DNA from 3 places in the Actinorectispora metalli genome. Region 2 is predicted to be linked to each of the others. Evidence: riboswitches for the same ligand, from Rfam matches in the RefSeq annotation. Region 2 holds a riboswitch; each other region holds the start of a gene.
The links. Region 2 has a riboswitch for cobalamin ahead of ACU6XJ_RS18650 (putative cobaltochelatase). Riboswitches for the same ligand answer to the same signal wherever they lie in the genome.
Positions count from the first base shown of each region.

Region 1: another riboswitch for cobalamin. It lies ahead of ACU6XJ_RS08395 (ABC transporter substrate-binding protein); the one in region 2 lies ahead of ACU6XJ_RS18650 (putative cobaltochelatase).
Region 3: another riboswitch for cobalamin. It lies ahead of ACU6XJ_RS02900 (CbtB domain-containing protein); the one in region 2 lies ahead of ACU6XJ_RS18650 (putative cobaltochelatase).

Region 1 is NZ_JBREYE010000001.1:1,829,092-1,836,125, reverse strand. Features, by position in the region: gene ACU6XJ_RS08410 (NAD(P)/FAD-dependent oxidoreductase) at 323-1,648, shown strand; gene ACU6XJ_RS08405 (ATP-grasp domain-containing protein) at 2,040-3,173, shown strand; tRNA gene ACU6XJ_RS08400 (tRNA-Leu) at 3,342-3,415, shown strand; cobalamin riboswitch at 3,629-3,825, shown strand; gene ACU6XJ_RS08395 (ABC transporter substrate-binding protein) at 3,874-5,067, shown strand; gene ACU6XJ_RS08390 (FecCD family ABC transporter permease) at 5,064-6,131, shown strand; gene ACU6XJ_RS08385 (ABC transporter ATP-binding protein) at 6,128-6,901, shown strand; gene ACU6XJ_RS08380 ((2Fe-2S)-binding protein) at 6,972-7,034, shown strand, end outside.
Region 2 is NZ_JBREYE010000001.1:3,948,586-3,955,619, reverse strand. Features, by position in the region: gene ACU6XJ_RS18650 (putative cobaltochelatase) at 1-1,295, opposite strand, end outside; cobalamin riboswitch at 1,353-1,478, opposite strand; gene ACU6XJ_RS18645 (S1 family peptidase) at 1,536-2,297, opposite strand; gene ACU6XJ_RS18640 (cytochrome P450) at 2,436-3,671, opposite strand; gene ACU6XJ_RS18635 (8-amino-7-oxononanoate synthase) at 3,711-4,871, shown strand; gene ACU6XJ_RS18630 (GNAT family N-acetyltransferase) at 5,069-5,527, opposite strand; gene ACU6XJ_RS18625 (LysE family translocator) at 5,697-6,320, shown strand; gene ACU6XJ_RS18620 (serine protease) at 6,366-6,764, opposite strand; gene ACU6XJ_RS18615 (S1 family peptidase) at 6,883-7,034, opposite strand, start outside.
Region 3 is NZ_JBREYE010000001.1:634,727-641,760, forward strand. Features, by position in the region: gene ACU6XJ_RS02890 (LysR family transcriptional regulator) at 1-217, opposite strand, end outside; gene ACU6XJ_RS02895 (hypothetical protein) at 396-806, shown strand; cobalamin riboswitch at 1,536-1,727, shown strand; gene ACU6XJ_RS02900 (CbtB domain-containing protein) at 1,760-1,951, shown strand; gene ACU6XJ_RS02905 (CbtA family protein) at 1,963-2,751, shown strand; gene yczR (MocR-like transcription factor YczR) at 3,014-4,429, opposite strand; gene yczE (membrane protein YczE) at 4,559-5,437, shown strand; gene ACU6XJ_RS02920 (saccharopine dehydrogenase family protein) at 6,145-7,034, opposite strand, start outside.

The DNA.
Region 1 (7,034 bases), 2.1 Mb from region 2:
GGACGCATCCGTTGTATTGGCTGCTGTGGTCGATCTCGCGGTGCGTCCGGGTGCGGGCGTCCTGCTTTTCCTGTTGTCATCGGAGCCGCGGTGAAGACACGCAGCTGCCGCCGCGGAGGAAACGGTCATGGATCGCACAGCGGCGAAGGGTACTCCGTGAGTATGCGCACGTCGGCGTCCAGTTGGTCTGATCCAGTGCAGGTCGCCGACCGGCTCTTCAACGTCCCGTAGCAGGTCAGCGTGGTGAAGGACACCGGCGACCGGGGTCACAACAGGGCCGGGTTGGCAAGCCCCGCATATTGATGGGTGCGACGATGAAGCCATGGCAGCACGTCGTTCTGAGCCGACCCGGATCCTGATCCTGGGTGGCGGCTATGTCGGGATGTACACGGCCCTGCGTCTGCAGAAGAAACTGCGCCGCGGCGAGGCCTCCGTGACCGTGGTCGACCCGCAGCCCCACATGACCTACCAGCCGTTCCTGCCGGAAGCCGCCGCCGGTTCCATCGAGCCGCGGCACGTCGTCGTTCCGTTGCGCCGGGTGCTCAAGCGCTGCCACGTGCTCACCGGGCGGGTCACCAAGGTCTCCCACGCGGACAAGGTGGCCACCGTCGAGGTGCCGGACGGGCACGTCGAGCAGCTTGGCTACGACGTGCTGATCGTGGCGCTTGGCTCGATCGCCCGCACGCTGCCGATCCCCGGCCTCGCCGAGCGCGGCATCGCGTTCAAGACCGTCGGCGAGGCGATCTACCTCCGCAACCACGTGCTCTCGCGGCTGGACCTCGCCGCCTCCACCATCGACCCGGAACTGCGCAGGCGGCTGCTCACCTTCCTGGTGATCGGCGGCGGCTACGCCGGTATCGAGGCGTTGGCCGAGCTTGAGGACATGGCCCGCTACGCCAGCAGGTACTACGAGAACATCGAGCCGAAGGACATGCGCTGGGTGCTCGTTGAGGCCGCGGGCCGGGTGATGCCCGAGGTGAGCGCGCCGCTGGGCGTCTACACCGTGGAGCGGCTTGAGGAGCGCGGCATCCAGGTCTTCCTGGACACCAGGGTCAAGACCATGGAGAACGGCCACGTCGTGCTGGACGACGGCACCGAGTTCGACACCGACACCATCGTCTGGACCGCGGGTGTGAAGGCCAACCCGGTGCTGGCGCAGACCGATCTGCCGCGGGACGAGCGGGGCCGGGTGCGCTGCACCGCGCAGCTCAACGTGGAGGGCAGCCTGGACGCCTTCGCCTCCGGTGACTGCTCGGCGGTGCCGGACCTGACCCGCGTCGAGGAGGACCCCAAGGCGACGTGCAGCCCGTCGGCGCAGCACGCGGTGCGGCAGTCCTTCGTGCTGGCGGACAACGTGGTGGCGAGCATCCGGTCCACCAAGCTGAAGCCGTACAAGCACGCCTACGCGGGTTCGGTGGCCAGCCTCGGGCTGTACAAGGGTGTCGCGGAGATCTTCGGTATCAAGATCAAGGGCTTCCCGGCCTGGCTGTTGCACCGCGCCTACCACGTGAGCCGGATGCCGACCTTCAACCGCAAGTTCCGCATCGTGATGGACTGGATGCTGGCGCTGCTGTTCCAGCGCGAGGTCGTGGCGCTGGGCCAGATCAACGACCCCAAGGCGGACTTCGCCCGGGCCGCTGCCAGCTGACCGAAGTGTTTGAGAGCTCAAAGATGGACTACACAGAGTAGTAGGCTCTGGGTAGCCCACTTGGCGGTTGCGGGTCAGCGTCGCTCTCAGTGGTCACAAAGCATTAGGCCATTCGATGCGAATATTCTTCAAAGGTGTCGAATTGGTCACAAAAACCTGTCTCACCTATGACCTCAGGCTATGCGTTCTCTGACGCTCTGTTACCGTAGTCTGACGCAATAGGGGATCATCACCTGAAAGCGTGAGAGCGCTGGGGAGACGAGGTGAACCCGGTGTCCATCGAGGAAATGGCTGCTCGGATCCGCAAGGGCGAGCTCAAGGACGGTCAGCTCGCCGACTTCGCGGCAGAGTATGCCCGAGCACAGAAGATCTTTCGCAAGAAGGATGACTGATGACTGAGATCGGGCGGGAGCGGGAGGACGGCCCGCACCCGCCCGATCCGTCGCGTCAGGGGAGCAATTCCAAGTCCGTGCCGCTGCTGTTGCAGGGCCAGGACTACTTCTTCCGCGCCGCCGACACCTGCCTGGACTTCCAGGAGGAGGTGCACCGGCAGGGCCTGTCGGGCGATGACCCCAGCGGCAATCCGCTGCCCTGCGTCCTGGTGCTGTCCAGGGCGGCCGATATGGAGATGAACGAGCTCTCCCTCGCGCTGGCCGAGCGCGGCATCAGGATGGCCCGCATCGATGCCGACCGGTGCCTCGACCTCGATCTCACGATCTACACCGACGCGCCCATCCTCGAGCTGGACCGCAGGCTGTTGCGGCCGCTGCTGGTGTGGCGGCGCCACTTCGACGTCACCGCCATCCCGGTCGACCCTCGCACGATGAACGGTGCCTACGCCATCGACCAGTGGCGGGCGGTGGTCAACTGGCTGGCGGGCCGCACCGACTGGGCCCAGGTCAACCCCAACCAGCCGAGCAGCACCCTGGACCGGCTCACCCAGCTTTCCGACGCCGCCGCGGCCGGACTGGACGTGCCCCGCACCGCCGTCACCACCCGGCCGGGGCGGAGCAGGCCGGGCGGCGGGCGGTGCATCGTCAAAACCATCGGCCACCACCTGCTCGAACCCAAGCCCGGCTCGCTACAGGGCCTGTTTCCCCGGCCTCTGGACGCCCGCAGGGCGAGTGAGACGCCGGAACCCGCACCGGTCATCGTGCAGCAGTACCTGAAGTCCGACGGCGAGCTCAGGGTGTTCGTCATCGGCGAGGAGCTGTTCGCCTACCGGGTGGTCAAGCACGATCCGGCCCAGCTCTGGGTCGACCCGGACGCGGTGAGCGTCGAACCCACCGAGGTGCCCCCGTTCCTCGGGGAGCAGTTACTCGGGCTGGCCAAGCGCTGGCGGCTGTCGGTCGCGGCCTTCGACCTGCTCGTCGTGGACGGCAAGCCGGTCTTCCTCGAGGTGAACGTGAACTGCGACTGGCGCTGGTTCGAGCACCGCGCCGACCGGACCGACGTCTCCGACCTGCTGCATGACTGGGTCGCCACGAAGTTCGAACAACTTCGTGAAACAAGTCACATAAGCTGAGCGTTGGACGGGCGCAGTTCGTAATTATCTTCAGGCGCTGGAATGGCGTAACGCCGAGGCGTCGGCGGTTACGCCCGCGGTCGAATGGACTCCTTCCCACTGGTCCGGCTGGGGCGATTTTTCGCGTTCGCTCCCGTTCGGCGGGCTTGAGCCTCTAGGCTGCGCTCCGCCCCCGTAGCCCAATCGGTAGAGGCAGGCCCCTTAAAAGGGTCCAAGTGACGGTTCGAATCCGTCCGGGGGCACAGCGCGGGTCTCGGTAGAGAAGAACCCGCCTCACCTGCGGTTTTGCCTGAGTCGCCTGGGCGTAGGCGACTCGGCGGCCTCTCCTGCGTTGTCCAGCGCTCACCCTGAAGTGATCTGTGCGACGCGCCCAAACGGTCGCGCCCAATACACATTGTGATCTTGTTGTGATCAATTTGTGTCCGGTCTGGTGGGCTTTCGACCGCGTCGCGCATTACCCGTTTCGCATTACCGCCGCAGCGGGATGCGATGATGAAAGCAGGCGATGGCAACCAGGAAGCCGGTGTGAATCCGGCGCGGTGCCGCCACTGTGACCGGGGAACGAACCCACCGACAGCCACTGTCCCCTCGAGGGGATGGGAAGGCCGGGAACGTGTCGATCCGGCAGCCAGGAGACTGGAGCCACTCGCCTCCTCACCACGGACATCGGGGCGGACTTCCCCGAGAGAGGGCGGCAACCATGTCGGCACCCTTGGGGCGTCTCGCGGCTCTGGCCGCGGCGGTGCTGATCGGCTCGACCGCCTGCACGGGCGGCGCAGGCGCGCCCGCACCGGTCAACGGCCAGGACTGCATCACCTCCTTCGATGCCTCGACCGACTACTTCCCGGTCAAGTCCGAGCTTCGGCATGCCCGCAACCTCAGCCTCAGCTACCACCGCAGCTACCAGGTGCTGACCGTCAACCAGCCCTACCCCGGCGGAAAGCCGGAGTCCTACGTGCTGCTGCGCTGCGGTGCGCCCAAGCCGACGCTGCCCGCCGAGTTGGCGAACGCCCCGGTCGTGCAGACGCCGATCCGCAGCCTCTTCTCCGCCTCCACCACCCACCTCCCGCTGCTGGCCGAGTTGGACAAGGTAGACGTGCTGACCGGCGTGTCCAGCGCGAGCTTCGTGATCTCGCCCGCCGTGCGGGAACGCATCGCCGCGGGCAAGGTCGCCGAGTACGCGCCCGCCAACCAGCTGGACGCCGAGAAGGTGATCGCGGCCAAGCCCGACCTGCTGATGACCGGCGGCTTCGACGACCCCGGCTACGGCGCGCTGCGCAACGCGGGCATCCCCGTGCTGCCCAACGCCGAATGGCTGGAGGCCACCCCGCTGGGCCGCGCCGAGTGGCTCAAGGCCATGGCGGCGCTGACCGGCTCGGAGGCCACGGCGCGGGAGACCTTCGACCGCATCGAACGCGACTACAACAGCACCGCGGCCAAGGCCAAAGGCGCGCAGAAGACGCCCGTGCTCCCCGGCGTGATGCTCCAGGGCACCTGGGTCGCGCCTGCGGGCGGCAGCTTCCTCGGCACGCTGCTGGCCGACGCGGGCGGCAGCTACCCGTGGGCGGACCGGCCGGAGACGGCCAGCCTGAAGCTGGACTTCGAGACGGTCTTCGCCGCCGCGGGCGCCGCCCCGGTCTGGCTGGTCGACCGCACCTGGGCCACCACCGCCGACGCCATCGCCGAGGACGGCCGCTACGCCGAGTTGGCCGCCGTGAAGTCCGGTGCGGTGTGGACCAACGCCAAGGTCACCACGCCCTCGGGCGGCACCGACTACTACGAGCGCGGCGTCACCAGGCCCGACCTCGTGCTCGGCGACCTGGTCGCCATCCTGCACCCCGAGCTGTCGCCGGGACACGAATTCGCCTTCTACCGCCCGGTGCCGCGGCCGTGACCAACGGCCTGCCTGCCGGTACCCGGCTGCGGCGCAGGCTGACGCTGCTGGGACTGCTGCTGGCCACCGGCATCGGACTGGTACTGGCCACCGCGATCGGCTCGGTCTCGGTCCCGGTGGACGAGACGGTGCGGGTGCTGTTCGGCCTGCCGACGCACGATCCGCGCTGGGAGGTCGTGATCGGCACGGTCCGGCTGCCCAAGGCGATCACCGCCGCGCTGGCGGGCGCTGGACTGGGCGTCGCGGGCCTACAGTTGCAGACCCTGTTCCGCAACGCGCTGGCCGAGCCATACGTGCTGGGGGTCAGCGCCGGGGCGAGCCTCGGCGTGGCGCTGGCGATCATGGGCACCGTCAGCGTCGGCGGCATGTTCACGGCGGGACTCGCGCCGACCAGCCGGATCGGCATGGTGCTGGCCGCCTCGCTCGGCGCTGGTGTCGTGCTCGCGGGGGTGCTGGTGCTCTCCCGCTGGGTGCGCTCGGCGGTGACGCTGCTGGTGATCGGGGTGATGGTGGGCGCGGCCACCAGCGCCGTGGTCAGCCTGCTGCTGAACCTGACCAATCCCGAACGGGCCCAGCAGTTCCTGGCCTGGGGGCTGGGCAGCTTCGCCGGAAACACCTGGTCCGACCTGGCCGTGTTCGCGCCGACGGTGGCGGCCGGGCTGCTGATCGGGCTGCTCATGGTCAAACCGCTGAACGCCTTGCTGCTCGGCGAGAGCTACGCCCGCACGATGGGCCTGCCGGTGCGCGGGGCAAGGGCGCTGACGCTGGTCAGCTCGTCGCTGCTGGCCGGGGCGGTGACCGCGTTCTGCGGGCCGGTCGCCTTCCTCGGCATCGCCGTGCCGCACCTGGCGAGGATCGCCGTCGGCACCTCCGACCACCGGGTGCTGGTGCCCACCACGCTGCTGATGGGCTCGGTGATCGCGCTGGCCTGCTCGATCGCCGTCGCGCTGCCCGGTGGGGGTGCGGTGCTGCCGCTGAACGTGGTCACCGCGCTGCTGGGCGCGCCGATCGTGGTCACCGTGCTGCTGCGCAGCAAGCGGCTCGCGGCGGGGGCGGTCACATGAGCCTGCGGCTGGACGGGCTCGGCGTCGGCTACCCCGGCCGCACCGTGCTGGCCGACCTGCACGCGGAGGCGCCCGGCGGGCGGCTCACCGTGCTGTTGGGCCCCAACGGAACCGGGAAGTCGACGCTGCTGCGCACGGTGGCCGGGTTGCAGCGACCGCTGGGCGGCCGGGCGCTGCTGACCGGGGAGCCCCTGGACGGGCTGAGCCCCGCCGAGCGGGCCCGGCGCATCGCGGTGGTGCTCACCGAGCGGATCGACGTCGGGCTGCTCTCGGTGCGGGAGCTCATCGGGCTTGGCCGCTACCCGCACACCTCGCTGTTCGGCGCGCTGGACGAGCAGGACTGGCAGGTCGTCGACTGGGCGATGACGGCCGTCGGCGTGACCGCGCTGGCCGACCGGCTGGTCGGCGAGTTGTCAGACGGCGAGCGCCAGCGGGTGCTGACCGCGCGGGCGTTGGCCCAGCAGCCGAGGATGCTGTTGTTAGACGAGCCCAGCGCCTACCTGGACGCGCCGTCCAGGGTGGCGCTGCTCGGTCTGCTGCGCAGGCTGGCCCGGCAGGAAGGGCTGACCATCGTGGTGTCCACCCACGACCTGGAACTGGCGCTGCGCGTCGCCGACCACGCCTGGCTGGTCGACCGCGCGGGCGCGCTGCACAGCGGGACGCCCGCCGAGCTGACCGACCGGGGGCTGATCGCCGCCAGTTTCGACACCCCCGAGCTGGCCTTCGACGCGGGCACCGGCTCGTTTCGGCTGCGTGAGGAGCCAGTATGAGCGGGATGGCCGTGGAAGCTGCGGGCGTGAGCCTGGACGCCAAGGCGCTCCGCGAGATCGAGGTGCCGGTGTGAGTCTGGTCGCCGAGGCGTTCCGCGAGATCGCCGTGCTTGGCTCGTTCTTCGAGGTCGGC
Region 2 (7,034 bases):
CGGGACCGCGAGCGGGACCGCCGCCCCGGGGCGCCCTCGCCGATGCCGGGCACCTGGAGCAGGCGGGCTTTGAAGGCGGGCGCGGGTGCCGCGGGCGGCTTGGTCGACTGGCCGCCCTGGGTGCGGTCCGAGCCGTTGCGCTGACCGTCCTGTGTGGAGTCCGGCCGCTCGCCACCCTCCGGGCCGGTTTCGGGCCGCTCGCCCCCGCCGTCCGGCGGGGAGTCGGGGCCGTCGCCTTCGGGCGGGCCTTCCCCGTCGGGCGGTTCGGGGTCTTCGCCGTCGGCTTCTTCGGCGGCCTGTTGCATGGCCTGTTGAAGCTGGTCCTCGGAGATGCCGGGTTCGTCGAAGGGGTCGCGGCGGCGGCGGTGCGGCAGCGCGAGCCGCGCCGCGACCTCCACATCGGACTCCGCGACCTCGGCCGCGCCGCGCCAGGCGGCGTGGGCGACGGCGGTGCGGGCCACCACCAGGTCGGCGCGCATGCCATCGACCTCGAAGGCGGCGCACAACGCGGCGATCCGGCGCAGTTCGGCGTCCGGCAGCGACACCCCGCCCAGTGCGGTGCGGGCGGCGACGATCCGGTCGGCCAGCGCGGCGTCGGCGTCGATCCAGCGGGCGGCGAAACCCGCGGGGTCGGCCTCGTAGGCGAGCCTGCGGCGGATCACCTCGGCGCGGGTGTCCACATCGCGGGCGGCGGCGACGTGCACGGTGAGGCCGAAGCGGTCCAGAAGCTGCGGCCGAAGCTCGCCTTCCTCCGGGTTCATGGTGCCCACCAGCAGGAACGACGCGGCGTGCGACACCGAGACGCCTTCCCGCTCGACGTGGGCGCGGCCCATCGCGGCGGCGTCGAGCAGCAGGTCGACCAGGTGGTCGTGCAGCAGGTTGACCTCGTCCACGTACAGCACGCCGCGGTGCGCGGCGGCCAACAGCCCTGGTTGGTAGGCCCGCACACCTTCGGTGAGCGCTCGTTCCAGGTCGAGGGAGCCGATCAGCCGGTCCTCGGTGGCACCGACCGGCAGCTCGACCAGCCGCGCGGGCCGCCGGGCGCCGGGTCCGGTGTGCGGCGCGTCCGGGCAGCCGGGGTCGGGAGTGCCGGGCGCGCAGGCGAAACGGCAGGACTCGACAACGTCGACGGCGGGCAGCAGCGCGGCCAGCGCACGGACCACGGTCGACTTGGCGGTGCCTTTCTCGCCGCGCACCAACACCCCGCCGATTCCGGGGTGCACGGCGTTGAGCAGCAACGCCAACCGCAGGTCGTCGTGGCCGACGACGGCGGAAAACGGGAAACGGGCCGTCATCGGCGGCCACCGCAAGCGGTCATGCCCCACGTTCCTTTCTCAGGTGTCCACGCCCGATCAAAGGGAGTCGCGTGGGGCGGAGTTCCTGGCTCCCGGGTGCCGGTCACAGTTGCGGGACAGCGCCGGATTCGCACCGGCTTCCTCCCACTCCCACGCGAGGGTTCCCTCGCATCGTCGCAGACACCCCCGTCCGCTGTCTCCCCAGGGAGACGGTGCCGACTCCCTGGGGAGAGCCCGGGACTAGCCCAGTTGAGCGGTCAGGTCCGCGTGGTAGGCGGCGACCCGGTTGTACACGCCGGGCTTGCCCGCGCGGGCGCAGCCGGTGCCGTGGGAGGTGATCCCGATGAGCTTGCCGCCCGCGGTCATCGGGCCGCCGGAGTCACCGCCGCAGGTGTCCACCCCGCCCTGCGGCAGGCCCGCGCAGGTGTGCAGCGCGGGCTTATAGGTGGCGTAGGCCTTGCCGCAGTCGGCGTCGGACCACACCGGCACGGTCGCCCGGAGCAGGAACTGGGAGGACGCGCCGCCCTCCGCGGTCAGCCCCCAGCCGAGCACGGTGGCGGACACGCCGGGCGCGTAGAGCCCGGCGTCACCGGGTCCTGCCAGCGGCAGGGTCCGGTAGGGCAGCGACGTGCCCAGGGTTAGCACCGCGACGTCGTAGCCCGCGGTAAGCGAGACGTACTGCGGATGCACCCACTTCGCCGTGACATCGGCGACCACGCCGTCGGTGCCGAGTTCGTCGTCGCGGCCCGCGACCACGCGCACCGCGTTCGGCTCGCGTTTGGCGACGCAGTGCGCGGCGGTGACGACCTTGCGCGGCGTGACCAGGGTGCCGCCGCAGAACTGGTGGTTCGCCGTGTTCAGCAGGTACACGGCGTAGGGGAACTGGCTGGTACTGGCGCGCTCACCGCCGACGATGTAGTCCCCACCCTGGGCGGGTGCCGCCAAGAGCAGGCAGAACAACGCGGCCAGCGCGCTGCTCCAACTTGATCTGTGCCCTCGCATTGTTTCTCCGATTCCGCCCCGACCGGACCACTTGGGAGGCGGGGAACGGACGGGGCACCTGTGGTGGACACAGCCAACGTCGCGTTCAGGCCTGCTACAACCGCCGTCCGCCGACGGCGTTTCGGCTGGTTGACGGCCTCAGAACAGGCGCGCGGGGACGCTGAGCGGAGCACGGAAGGAGAGCAGACCGAGCATCGGCGGTTGGTCCTCTGTGGCCGGTCGCAGGTCGGGCAGCGCCCGCGCGACCTCGTCCAGCACCACCGTCGCCTCGGTCCTGGCCAGTTCCGCTCCGACGCAGAAGTGCCTGCCGTAGCCGAACGCCAGGTGCCTGCGCCCGTCCGGCCGGGCCGGGCAGAACTGTTCGGGCGAGTCGTGCACAGCCGGATCGGAGCCCGCGCCCGCGAGCATCAGCAGCACGTGGGCGCCCGCGGGCAGCGGAACGCCACCGAGCACCACCGCTTCGGTGGCGACCCGCCGCCAGGTGATCACCGGCGGTTCGCGGCGCAGCACCTCCTCGACGCAGGCCTCGGCGAACCCGCGCTCGCCCGCCGCCAGCCGCGCCCAGTCCTGCCTGCGGGCCAGCATCCGGTGCAGGACGGTGCACAACAGCTGGGTGGTGGTCTCCTGCCCCGCGATGAGCAGGAAGTAGCAGACGCCGACGGCGTACTTCACGCCCAGCGGCTTCCCGTCCACCCGGTAGCGGGCAAGCGCGCTGAACAGGCCGGTTCCGGCCGGGTCGGCGCCGCGGATGCGGTCGGCCAGCCAACGGTGGAACTCGCCCGCGGCGACGGCGAGTTCAAGTTGGCGCCCAGGGTCGGGTCGGCCCCAGAACAGCTCCAGCGACGCGACGCTCCACGCCTTGAGCGCGCTGAGATCGACGTCGTCGATGCCGAGCAGTTCCAACACCACGCGGGCGGGCAGTTCGCGGGCGATGACGGGGGCGAGGTCGACGGCGCGCCCCGCCCGCAGGTCCGGCTCGGCCCGCCGCAGCGCCTGGGTCGTCAACTCGCGGATGCGCGGCACCGCGGCGTCGATGCGGGCGCGGGTGAAGTAGGACTGCACGAGCCTGCGCAGGCCGCCGTGGGTGGGGGTGCCGTTGTTGGCGAGGGTGGGCGGGAGCGCGAAGCCCGCCTTGGCCAGCACGCGGAGCACAGGCGGCGGCAGCGGTGTGATCGCGGTCAACGCGTTGTCCGGGGCGAACCGCGCGGGGTCGGTCAGCACCGCGCGGATGTCGTCGTGCCTGCTCACCAGCCACAGCCCGGTGGCGGGGTGGTGGCAGACGGGACGCTGCTCGCGCAACTCGGCCAGCACGGGGTGCGGGTCGGCCACGAAGTCGTCACCGAAGAGGTCAGGCGTCGTCGCTGGCTGTCGCACGAGGCAAGACCGTAACCCCGGGATGTCAGACTGCCTCCCGTGAGTTCGGGCACTGAGGACGTTTTCGGCTGGCTGGATGTGCGCTCGGCGGCGCGGGAGCGCGCCGGGCTGCGGCGCGCGCTGCGGCCGAGGCCCGCCGCCGACACCCGGCTTGACCTGGCCGGGAACGATTACCTCGGCCTGAGCAGGCACCCTGCGGTGACCGAGGCGGCGGCCGAGGCGGCGCGGGTGTGGGGTGCGGGGTCCACCGGGTCGCGGCTGGTCACCGGCTCCACCGAGCTTCATGCCGCACTCGAGTCCGAGCTAGCGGAGTTCTGCGGTGCGGAGGCCGCGCTGGTGTTCTCCTCCGGTTACGCGGCCAACCTCGCGGCGATCTCCGCGCTGTCCGGTCCCGGCACCGTGATCGTGGCGGACGCGGTCAACCACGCCTCGCTGATCGACGGCTGCCGGTTGAGCCGCGGGTCGGTGCAGGTCGTCGAGCACCGCAAGGTCGACGCGGTGCGCACCGCGCTGGCCGAGCGGGACCGCAAACGCGCGCTGGTGGTGTCCGACTCGGTGTTCTCCGTCGACGGCGACCTCGCGCCGCTGGCCGACCTCGCCGCGGCCTGCCGGGACCACGGGGCCGCGTTGGTCGTCGACGACGCGCACGGGCTCGGGGTGGTCGGCGACGGCGGGCGCGGCGCGGTGGCCGCGGCCGGGTTGGCGGGAGCGCCGGATGTGGTGGTCACCATGACGCTGTCCAAGTCGCTGGGCAGCCAGGGCGGCGCGGTGGTCGGCCCGCGCCGGGTGATCGAGCACCTCATCGACACCGCGCGCACCTTCATCTTCGACACCGGGCTGGCGCCCGCCTGCGCGGCCGGTGCGCTGGCCGCGCTGCGGCTGCTGCGCGCCGAACCCGAACGCGCCCATCGCTGCCGCGCGGTTGCCCGCGAACTGGCCGACCGGCTGCGCGCCGCGGGCCTGCCCAGCAGCGACCCGGCAGCGGCGGTCGTCTCGGTGCTCGCACCGTCACCGGAGGAGGCGGTGGCCTGGGCGGCAGCGTGCCGCGCCGAGGGCGTGCAGGTCGGCTGCTTCCGGCCGCCGTCGGTGCCCGATCGCTTCTCCCGCCTGCGGCTGACCGCCCGCGCCGACCTCACGGCCGCTGACCTCGACCGCGCGGTGGACGTGATCACCAGTACCGCACCGGCGGCGTTGCGTTAGAACGCGACCCGCACCCACGACGTCGGCAGGACCCTCCGGCACGTGAGGTGCAGGAGGGCCCATGCCCGCGACAGTCGGGTGACGCCACGGCCGCGGTGTCACCCGCGCATTCCCATGCCCACCGTGCCGCTGGACCGCGCTCAGTGCGGCGAATCGCGACGTGCGGACACCGTCGCTTCGGGTCGCGGCCTCGGTGGTCAGTGGCGGCGCATGGGGACGTGCGGGACACCGCCGTCGTCGAACTCCTCACCACTCCGCGCGAAGCCGAAGCGGGCGTAAAAGTCCTGTAGATGGACCTGCGAGTCCAGGACACAGGGAGCGTGGCCGACCTCGGCGAGCGCGGCCTCCATCAACTGGCGGGACAGCCCGTGGCCGCGGTAGCCGGTCGCCGTGCACACGCGGCCGATGCGGAACTCGCCAGCGGCGTTCTCCAGCAGGCGCAGGGTCGCGAGCACCGGCACCGATCCCGTGCGGTCCTCGAACCAGAAATGCCTTGTGCCGGCAGCCAGATCGTGGCCGTCCAGTTCGGAGTAGCAGCTGCGCTGCTCGACGACGAAGACGTCCACCCGCAGGCGGAGCAGGTCGTACAGCCGGGCCGGGCTGAGGTCGGCGGCCCAGGCTCGGTGCAGGGTGGCGGGCAGGCGCGCGGCGGTCATCGGGTAGGCCTATCACATCTGCGAGCAAGACTCACGTTGAACGTGAGCCAGCCCGCCCCGACTGGCATTCTCAGGAAAATCTACGTTAAGATCCCATCAATGCAGTGATTCTTCCTGTCATTGACCTGCTTGACCTTGTTTTCGATGGAGGTGTCTCCCGATGTCGTGGATGTCCATTGATGTGGCCGTGCTGCCCGGTTTTCTGCTGGCCTGCGTGATCTTCGTGCTCACGCCGGGAGTGGACGCCTTCCTGCTGCTGCGTACCTCGCTGCGGGCGGGCGTCGGCTCCGGGTTGGCCGCGCTCGCCGGGATCCACCTGGCCAGTGCGGTCCAGGTGGGCGCGGTGGTGTCCGGGCTCGGCCTGGTGCTGGCCGCCCATCCGTCGGCGCTGGTGGTGCTGCGCTGGCTGGGCGCGGCCTACCTGTGCTACCTGTCCGTCTCGATCGTGCGAGGACTGCTGCGCGGCCAAGCCCCGACGGAGGCCGCGGTGGCGGGGGTGAGCGGGCTGGCGGCGTTTCGCCGCGGGTTCCTGTGCAACATCACCAACCCGAAGATGATCCTGTTCTGCCTGGCGTTCCTGCCGCAGTTCCTCGGCTCCGCCGCGGACCCGACGCTCCAACTGGCGCTGCTGGCGACGCTGTTCCTGGCGCTGGCCGCGGTCTGGGAGCTCGCGATCGTGATGGCGGCGTCCGCGCTGGCCGACCGGCTGCGCAAGCCGAGCGTGCACCGCACGCTGGACGCGGTGTGCGCGGTCGCGTTCCTCGGCATCTCCATCGGCCTGGTGGTGGGGTGAGCGATCGTGCGGCAGGCCGGACGGGCCTGCCGCACGCCGCGGCGATCAGCCGATCTGCTGCTTGATCAGGTCGTGGTAGGTCGACACCCGGACATAGACGCCCGGCTGGTTGGGCGCGGCGCACACGCCGCCCCAGGACACGGTGCCGATCAGCTTGCCGCCCGCCACCAGCGGTCCGCCGGAGTCGCCGTTGCACGAGTCCTTGCCGCCCTGCGGCAGGCCCGCGCACACCATCCCGGTCCGGGTGTACCCAGGGCTGCCCGGATAGGCCTGCGAACAGGTGGCGTCGGAAGTCACGGGCACATCCACCTTCATCAGGTAGCGCGAGACCGGACCGCCGTCCCTGGTGTAGCCCCAACCCAGCACGGTCGAGTTCGTGCCCTCCTGGTACAGGTTCGAATCGGCGTTTTCGGACTCGCAGGGGAACGCCGTTGCGCCTGCCAAAAAGCGGACCGGACCGCCATCGCACCACCGTCCTTTGACGGGCGGCGATTTCAATTCCTGCGAACAAGAAAACCGGCGTGGAATCGCGTTCCACGCCGGTTTCCACAGGTGTCGACAATCAGCCGATCTGGGCCTTCACATCGTTGTAGTACGTGGCCAGTCGGGTGTAGACGCCGTACTTGTTGGGACGGGCGCAGCCGTCACCCCAGGACACGACGCCGATCAGCTTGCCGCCCGCCAGCAGCGGACCGCCGGAGTCGCCCTGGCAGG
Region 3 (7,034 bases), 3.3 Mb from region 2:
CGACATTCGCCCTGGCGAGTAGGTAGCGGCCGAGCTCGGTGGGCCGGGCTCCCTTGCGATCGCGGATGAACAATTCCCCGCCGAGGGCCTGCTCCAGCCGGTGGAGTTGACGGGAAAGCGCGGGTTGCGGCAAACCGAGAGCGGCCGCTGCTTTCGTGAGGCTGCCCTCGTCGGCAATGGCGCGAACCACCCGCAGGTGTCGTCCCTCGACTTCCATACCGTGAGGGTATGGGAAATAGGCAGTTGTTGTACTTCAATCGGTCCTAAATCCTACTCACAGGGCATGAGTCGGTGCCGGTATCCCTGTAAGTAAAGGAATCGTTAACGTGAAAAGCAATGCATCGTTGGTATCCAGACTGGTTGCGCTGGTGGCCACTGTGGCCGCGGCAGTCGGGGTGACCATCGCGGCCGCGGCGTCGTCCGCCGCGGCCGAGCCGCAGGCGGGGTTCCGCCATGTGGCCACCGGCCTGTGTGCCAGCACCTACAACACGTTTGGCTCATTGTTGCTGGACACCTGCGACGAGCACTCACCGAACCAGGCCCTCGGCTACAACGAGAGCACCAAGCGCATCACCCTCGGATCCACGATGTGCCTCGATACGCTTCTCTCACCCGATCAGAGTGACAACGTCATCTTCCAACACTGCTCCGGCCTTCAGGGCGACCGCGGAGTGTGGCACCGTGGCGACGGCACCTTCGCCGTGGAGCACGACGGTCGGCGGTACTACCTCTGCGGAACGCAGCACGGAAAGCATCTGAGCGTGGAAACAAGCATGACCGCGAACTGCAAGTGGAACACGAACTGAGCACACTGCCAACGGCGGAGACAACGCATTGCTAGCAGCCGCATAGCAATTCAGCTTGTTCGGCAACCTCAATTCCCATTTGAGGTTGCCGAACAATATATTCCTATCGCGCACACCCCGATCACCGTCAACCAGGAAATCTCAACGTTCGGCGATCAGCCGTCGAGGAGTCGATGTCGTCGATGGCGAGGTCGGGTCTTAGGCGATGCACGCGGGGCCGCAAGCGGTCGGCGAAAGACTCCCCGGAGACCTCCGCCCGCGCCTCCGCCACCAGCATCGGGTGCACGGGCTGATACTCGGTGCGGGGCCGCCCGAAATACCCGACTGGACACCTGGCCCCGCAGAGCACCGGTCAACCGGACCTGCTGTCCGGCCTGGTTTCGCACAGAGGCGAGAGCGGCAGTGATAGCCCGATTCGCCGCAGTTCGCCAGTACCGTCGGGTCGGGCCAACACCAGCTCCTCGGGTCGTTCCAACACGCCGGCGACTCCGATGACCACCGCGTCGACCGCCATGGTGTGCCGAGCCTTCACCGCATCACAAATTTCCAGAGCTGGTCATCTGCCCTGAAGTTGGGGTTCGACCAAGCTCAGATGAGACCTAGTGAGATGTACTTCCCATCATCTACATGTGGGGCACCGTCATGCGCTCCTGTGCGCGCGGTGTGGTGACTTGCTCGGCCGCGATGCGAGCACCGGTGACCCATCCGGCATCGTACGGTGACCTTGGCGGGCTAGTGGATTGCTACGGTCGGAGGGCCGCGGTGATCGGGAAGCCGGTGTGAGTCCGGCGCGGTCCTCGCCACTGTAATCGGGGAGCACCCCTCGTCTGCGCCACTGCCCAGTATTTCCAGTGCCGGGTGGGAAGGCCGAGGGAGCGTTGATCCGGGAGTCAGGAGACCGGCCGCGGCGACATGCAACCGTTCCACGAGAGATGGAAGAAGGTTTGATCGCCATGACGTCGCCTGCTCTCAGTCGACAGCCCGCGATTTCCGTTCCGATCTGGGCCTACCTCCTCGCCGTTGTCGGGCTGGTGGTGGCCTACCTGGCGCTGCAGGAAAACGGGCTGCTGCTCGCGGCCAACGCCCAGGTGCTGCACGAGTTCTTCCACGACGGCAGGCACGCGCTCGCCGTTCCGTGTCACTGACGGGACGCCACATGACAGACAAGACGCTGTCCTTTGGCGCCCTTTTCCGCAGCACGCTGCTCGGTGGTCTGGCCGCCGGGTTGGTGGCCGCGCTGGTCTCGCTGCTGGTCGTCGAGGTGCCGATCCGCAAGGCGCTGGCCATCGAGGAGGCCCGTGCCGGGGCGGGTCACTCCCATGCGGAGGCCGGGGCGGGCCATTCGCATGCGGAGGAGTTGGTGTCCCGGCCGATGCAGATCGTCGGCGGGATGCTCGCGGTGCTGATCGTGGCGCTGGTGCTCGGCGCGGTCTTCGCCGTCGCCTTCGCGCTGCTCAGGACCGGGCTGCCGGGCCGGACCGACTTCGGTCACAGCGTGGCCCTCGCGACCGCGGGCTTCGTGGCGGTGGCGCTCCTCCCCATGATCAAGTACCCCGCCAATCCGCCCGCCGTCGGTGATCCGGAGACAGTCGACCAGCGAACGCTGTTCTATTTGGCGTTCATGGCCGCGAGCGTCGCCGTGGCACTGTTGGCGCTCGCACTGCATCGCAGGCTGCCCACCACCTGGCAGGAGTCCCTGCGCGCGACCGTGACCGCGGTCGTCACCGTGGCCGCGTACGCACTGCTGATCATCGTGTTCCCGGCGAGCCCGGACACGATTCCATCGGACGTGCCCGCGGCGGTGATCTGGGAATTCCGCCTCGCCTCACTGGCGGAACTGGCCGCACTCTGGGCCACCCTCGGACTGGTCTCCGGCCTACTTCTGGAACGAGCGACCGGCACCCGCTCGGATTCGGCCAGTGCGAGGTCCGTGGCCGCGCTCTGATCCGACAGCGGACCGAAGTCGTGCGGCCGTCGACCATCGACGCCGCACGGCTTCGGTCTTTCGGGGTCGCGGCGGCAGGCCGCGCGCCTCCCTCGCTCGGCGCACAAGCGCTGGACGAAGGACTTGACCTCGGTGTTGCCCTGCGTGGTCTTGGTCTGGCCCAAGTCCCTGTGCACCAACATTCCGCGGAACTGGGCATGATGCCGCAGGTTGAACCACTCCACTTCGGTCGCGAAAACCAGCGGCTCGGCGACCCGCGTTCTTAGGCCACGATCGCGGGATAGAAGGGTTCTGCTGGGGCGCCTTGGGCTACGTCTTCGCGGGCCAGGGTGATGCGGCGGACGGCTTCGGTGAGTTGGTCCGGCGCCGCGGTGTAGGGCAGGCGGAGGAAGCGTTCCAGGGTGCCGCCGAGGCCGAAGCGGGGGCCGGGGACAAGGCGGACGCCGTGGGCGCTCGCGGCCCGGACCAGCGCGGTGCTGATCGGGGCATCCAGTTCCACCCAGAGGGAAGCGCCGCCGGGTGGTACCGCGAAGCGCCAGTCGGGGAGGGCCGCGCGCAGGGCCGTGGTCAGTGCGTCGCGGCGTTCACACAGTGCCTTCCTGCGCAGCCCCAGCAGATCATCGGAGTCCCGCAGGAGTTCAAGGGCGACAAGCTGATCGAGCACGGGACCGCACATGTCGGCGGCCAGCCGGATGGGCGCGATCCGTTGCAGCACAGCCGGGTCGGCGCGGATCCAGCCAATGCGCAGCCCACCCCATAGGGGTTTGCTCAAGCCGCCCAGGGTGATCACGCGGCCGCGGCGGTCGAAGGCGGCGACCGGGGCGGGCATGGGCACGTCGTCGAGGCAGAAGTCGACGAAGCTCTCGTCGATGACCACGTCGGTGCCCGCGGCGTGGGCGGCCTCGACCACCGCCCGCCTGCCGGGCTCGTCCATGAGGTGGCCGGTGGGATTGTGGAAGTCGGGCAGCAGGAACGCGAGTCGCGCCCTGGCCCTGGTGATCGCGTCGGTCAGCGCCTCGATGTCCCAGCCGTCGTGCGGCAGGCCGTAGCCGACCATCCGGGCGCGGGCCACCTGTAGGGCCTCCAGCGCGTTGGGGTACGTCGGCATCTCGGTGAGCACCGCGTCGCCGGGGGCGACCAGCAGCCGGAGCACCAGGTCCAACGCCTGCTGCGCGCCGTTGGTGATCATGATGTGGGCTTCGGTGGTGGGCAGGCCGCGTCGTTCATAACGCGCGGCGATCGCGGCGCGCAGTTCGGGCAGGCCGAGCGGGAAGTAGCCGTGGGAGCCCGCGTAGACATGGATGTGCTCGGCGGCCTCCCGGATCGCGTCGGCCAGCCGCGGCGGCGCGGGATGGGTCGCGCAGCTGAGGTCGATCACCTCGCCCTCACCGGTGGCGACCCACTGTCCGCTGGGGTGCACCTCGCGACCGGGCGGCAACGCCGTCCAACTGCCCGCGCCCTTGCGGCTGAGCAGGAACCCGGCGTCGCGCAGCCCGCTGTAGGCGGCGGTGATCGTGTTGCGGCTCACGCCGAGCACGTCGGCGAGTTCGCGTTCGGCAGGCATGCGGACGCCGGTCGCCAGCCGGCCGTCGATGATCAGGCCGCGCAAGGCGATGGCCAGGGTGAGGTATGTGCTACGGGCGGCACCGGTGTGCCAGTTCGCGAGCAACCGGGCCAATTGGGAACCGCTTGCTCGAGTATTGGCACCCATATCAGGCCACTTTCTTGAGATTGGCTCTCCAAATCGTGGAGATTGGCCCCCAGAGTGGCTCCTATGGGCCTCAAAGACAAGGTGTCCGGTCGGAAAATGCCCCGGCGACTGATCCAACTGTTCCTCGGTCTGGTGCTCTACGGCTTCAGCATGGCGATGATGGTCGAATCGAGCCTGGGCCTCGACCCGTGGGACGTGTTCCATCAGGGCCTCGCCGAGCACACCGGGCTGCGTTTCGGTTGGGTGGTCAACATCGTCGGAGCAGTCGTGCTGCTGCTGTGGATTCCGCTGCGGCAGCGCCCGGGCATCGGCACCGTCAGCAACATCGTGGTGATCGGCTTCGCCGCGGATGCGGGCCTCTATCTGCTGCCCGTACCTGAGGATCTGTGGCTGCGGGCGGTGTTCCTGGTCGGCGGCATCGTCCTCAACGGAATCGCCACCGGCGCCTACATCGGCGCCAACCTCGGCCCTGGGCCGCGAGACGGCCTGATGACCGCTTTGGCCGCTCGTGGGCACTCCATCCGCGTGGTGCGGACCGCCATCGAGGTAACCGTCCTGGGAGTCGGCTACCTCCTCGGCGGCACCGTCGGCCTCGGCACCGTCCTGTACGCGGTCGGCATCGGGCCACTCGCGCACATTTTCATCCCGCTGCTCAGCATCAAGAACGCGCCGCGCGCAGCCGCACCTGCCGAGTCGTCCGATCCCGGCCTTGGACAACAGCCGCGTGGCAGGCTCGACTCACCGAAGGCGGCACCATCGACGTCGAGGAGCACGACGGGCAGTCGCACCGGCCTGACCACGCATTCGCCGAGCACCAGACGCGATCTTCCCGTCTCCCAGGAACACGATGGGCCCTTGGCTACCAGCCGCCAGTCCCTCGGTATGGCGGGCGAGCGGGTGCTGCCGATGGCGATGGGCGAGGAGTTCGGCCCCTCCGACGGAGAACCAACGGCGGCGCCGAAGCCCGCCGACTGATCGGCCCATTGCACCGCGGGGCGGCAGGCCCGAACCCAGCAGGGCAGGTGCGGTGATCCCCGGGACGTTCCGGATCTCCATCATCCATCGGAGAAGGACTCACCGACCGGCGTGGCCTCCGCCGTCGCGGCGGGCTGCATGACTCGGGAGTACCTGCCGTACGCGCTCACGCCCTCGATCCTGTGGGCGCCCCATGCCGTCGACGACGGACTACTTGCCGCCTGGAGACGAGCGACGCGCCCTTCGCCGCGGTCACGCGGCGACGCCGGGTCGCCGACCACCCGCCCGCCGCGTTGGCGCGAGGCAGGCTGGGCACGGAATTGGCTCCACGCGGTGTTTCGGCGAGCCCACCCTGTCATCCCGGCCTGGCCCGACCAACAACCAGCCGCCGACCCAGGCGACCAACATGCCCAGACCGCCCATCGCCCCGGAACGCGGCGGCCATTTCGCGGGTGCTGTGCAGCGACGGCTCGCCGATCAGCGGACTTTCCCGCCGCCGACCCAGACGACCAGCGTGCCCCCGACCTCCCATCGCCCCGGAACGCGGCGGCCGTTTGGCGGGTGTTGTGCAGCGACGGCTCGCCGATCAGCGAACTTTCCAGCCGCTGGCCCAGGCGACCAACGTGCCCGACCGCCCATCGTTCGCGGAACGCGGCGGTCGTTTGGCGGGTGTTGTGCGGCGACGGCTCGCCGATCAGGGGAACTTTCTAGCCTCCGGTTGGTGCGTGGCGGAGGAGCGGGCCGAGTTTCACGCCGTCCAGTTCGGTGACGTAGGTGGCACCGAAAGCCGTGGCGGGGGTGTGCGCGCCGGGCTTGACGGTGGCGATGCGGGTGGCGATGCGGACGGTGGAATCCGCGGTGAGGGCGTAGCCGTTGGGGGCGGTCAAGGTGGCGGAGACCTCGGCACCGGCGGCGTTGCGGACCTGCGCCCACACTTCGCTTCGGCTACCGGTGCGGCTGCGTTCGTTGGGGCCTGAGACCGTCCAGTCGATCAGCTTCTTGCCGATCTTCTGCCCCAGCGAGGTGCGGAGGAACGGCTTACCCAGGTTTTGCAGACGGCGGGCCGAGCCTGCGGAGCCCGGTACCCGGGTGTAGGTGGTGATGGTGGGGATTCCGGTGCTGCGGTAGGCGCTGGCCAGATCTCCCCACGGGATGGAGATCACCGAGCGCTCGCCCGAGGGGAAGCCGACGGTGCGGGACTTCCAGGCGGGCGGGACGGTGCGCAGCACACCGTCGACGCGGGCCCGGCCGCCCTGCGAGCCGCCCTCCAGCATGCTCTTCATGGTGCCGGGACTGATCCCACCGCCCGCCACGAAGGCCAGTTCCAGCGAGGTCGCGTCGGGGAGTTCCGCGGCGACGGTGGCGGCCAGGCAGTCGGTGGGCACCACGTCGAAACCGGCGCCGGGCAACAGCACCACGCCCGCCGCGACCGCGGCCTCGTGCTGGGCGAAGACCTGTTCGAAGACGTCCACCTCGCCGGTGATGTCCAGGTAGTGGGTGCGGGATGCGATGCAGGCAGCGACCATCGGGGCCGAGGTCGCCGAGAACGGGCCCGCGCAGTGGGCCACCGCATCGATGTCCGAGAGGGCCGCGAGCA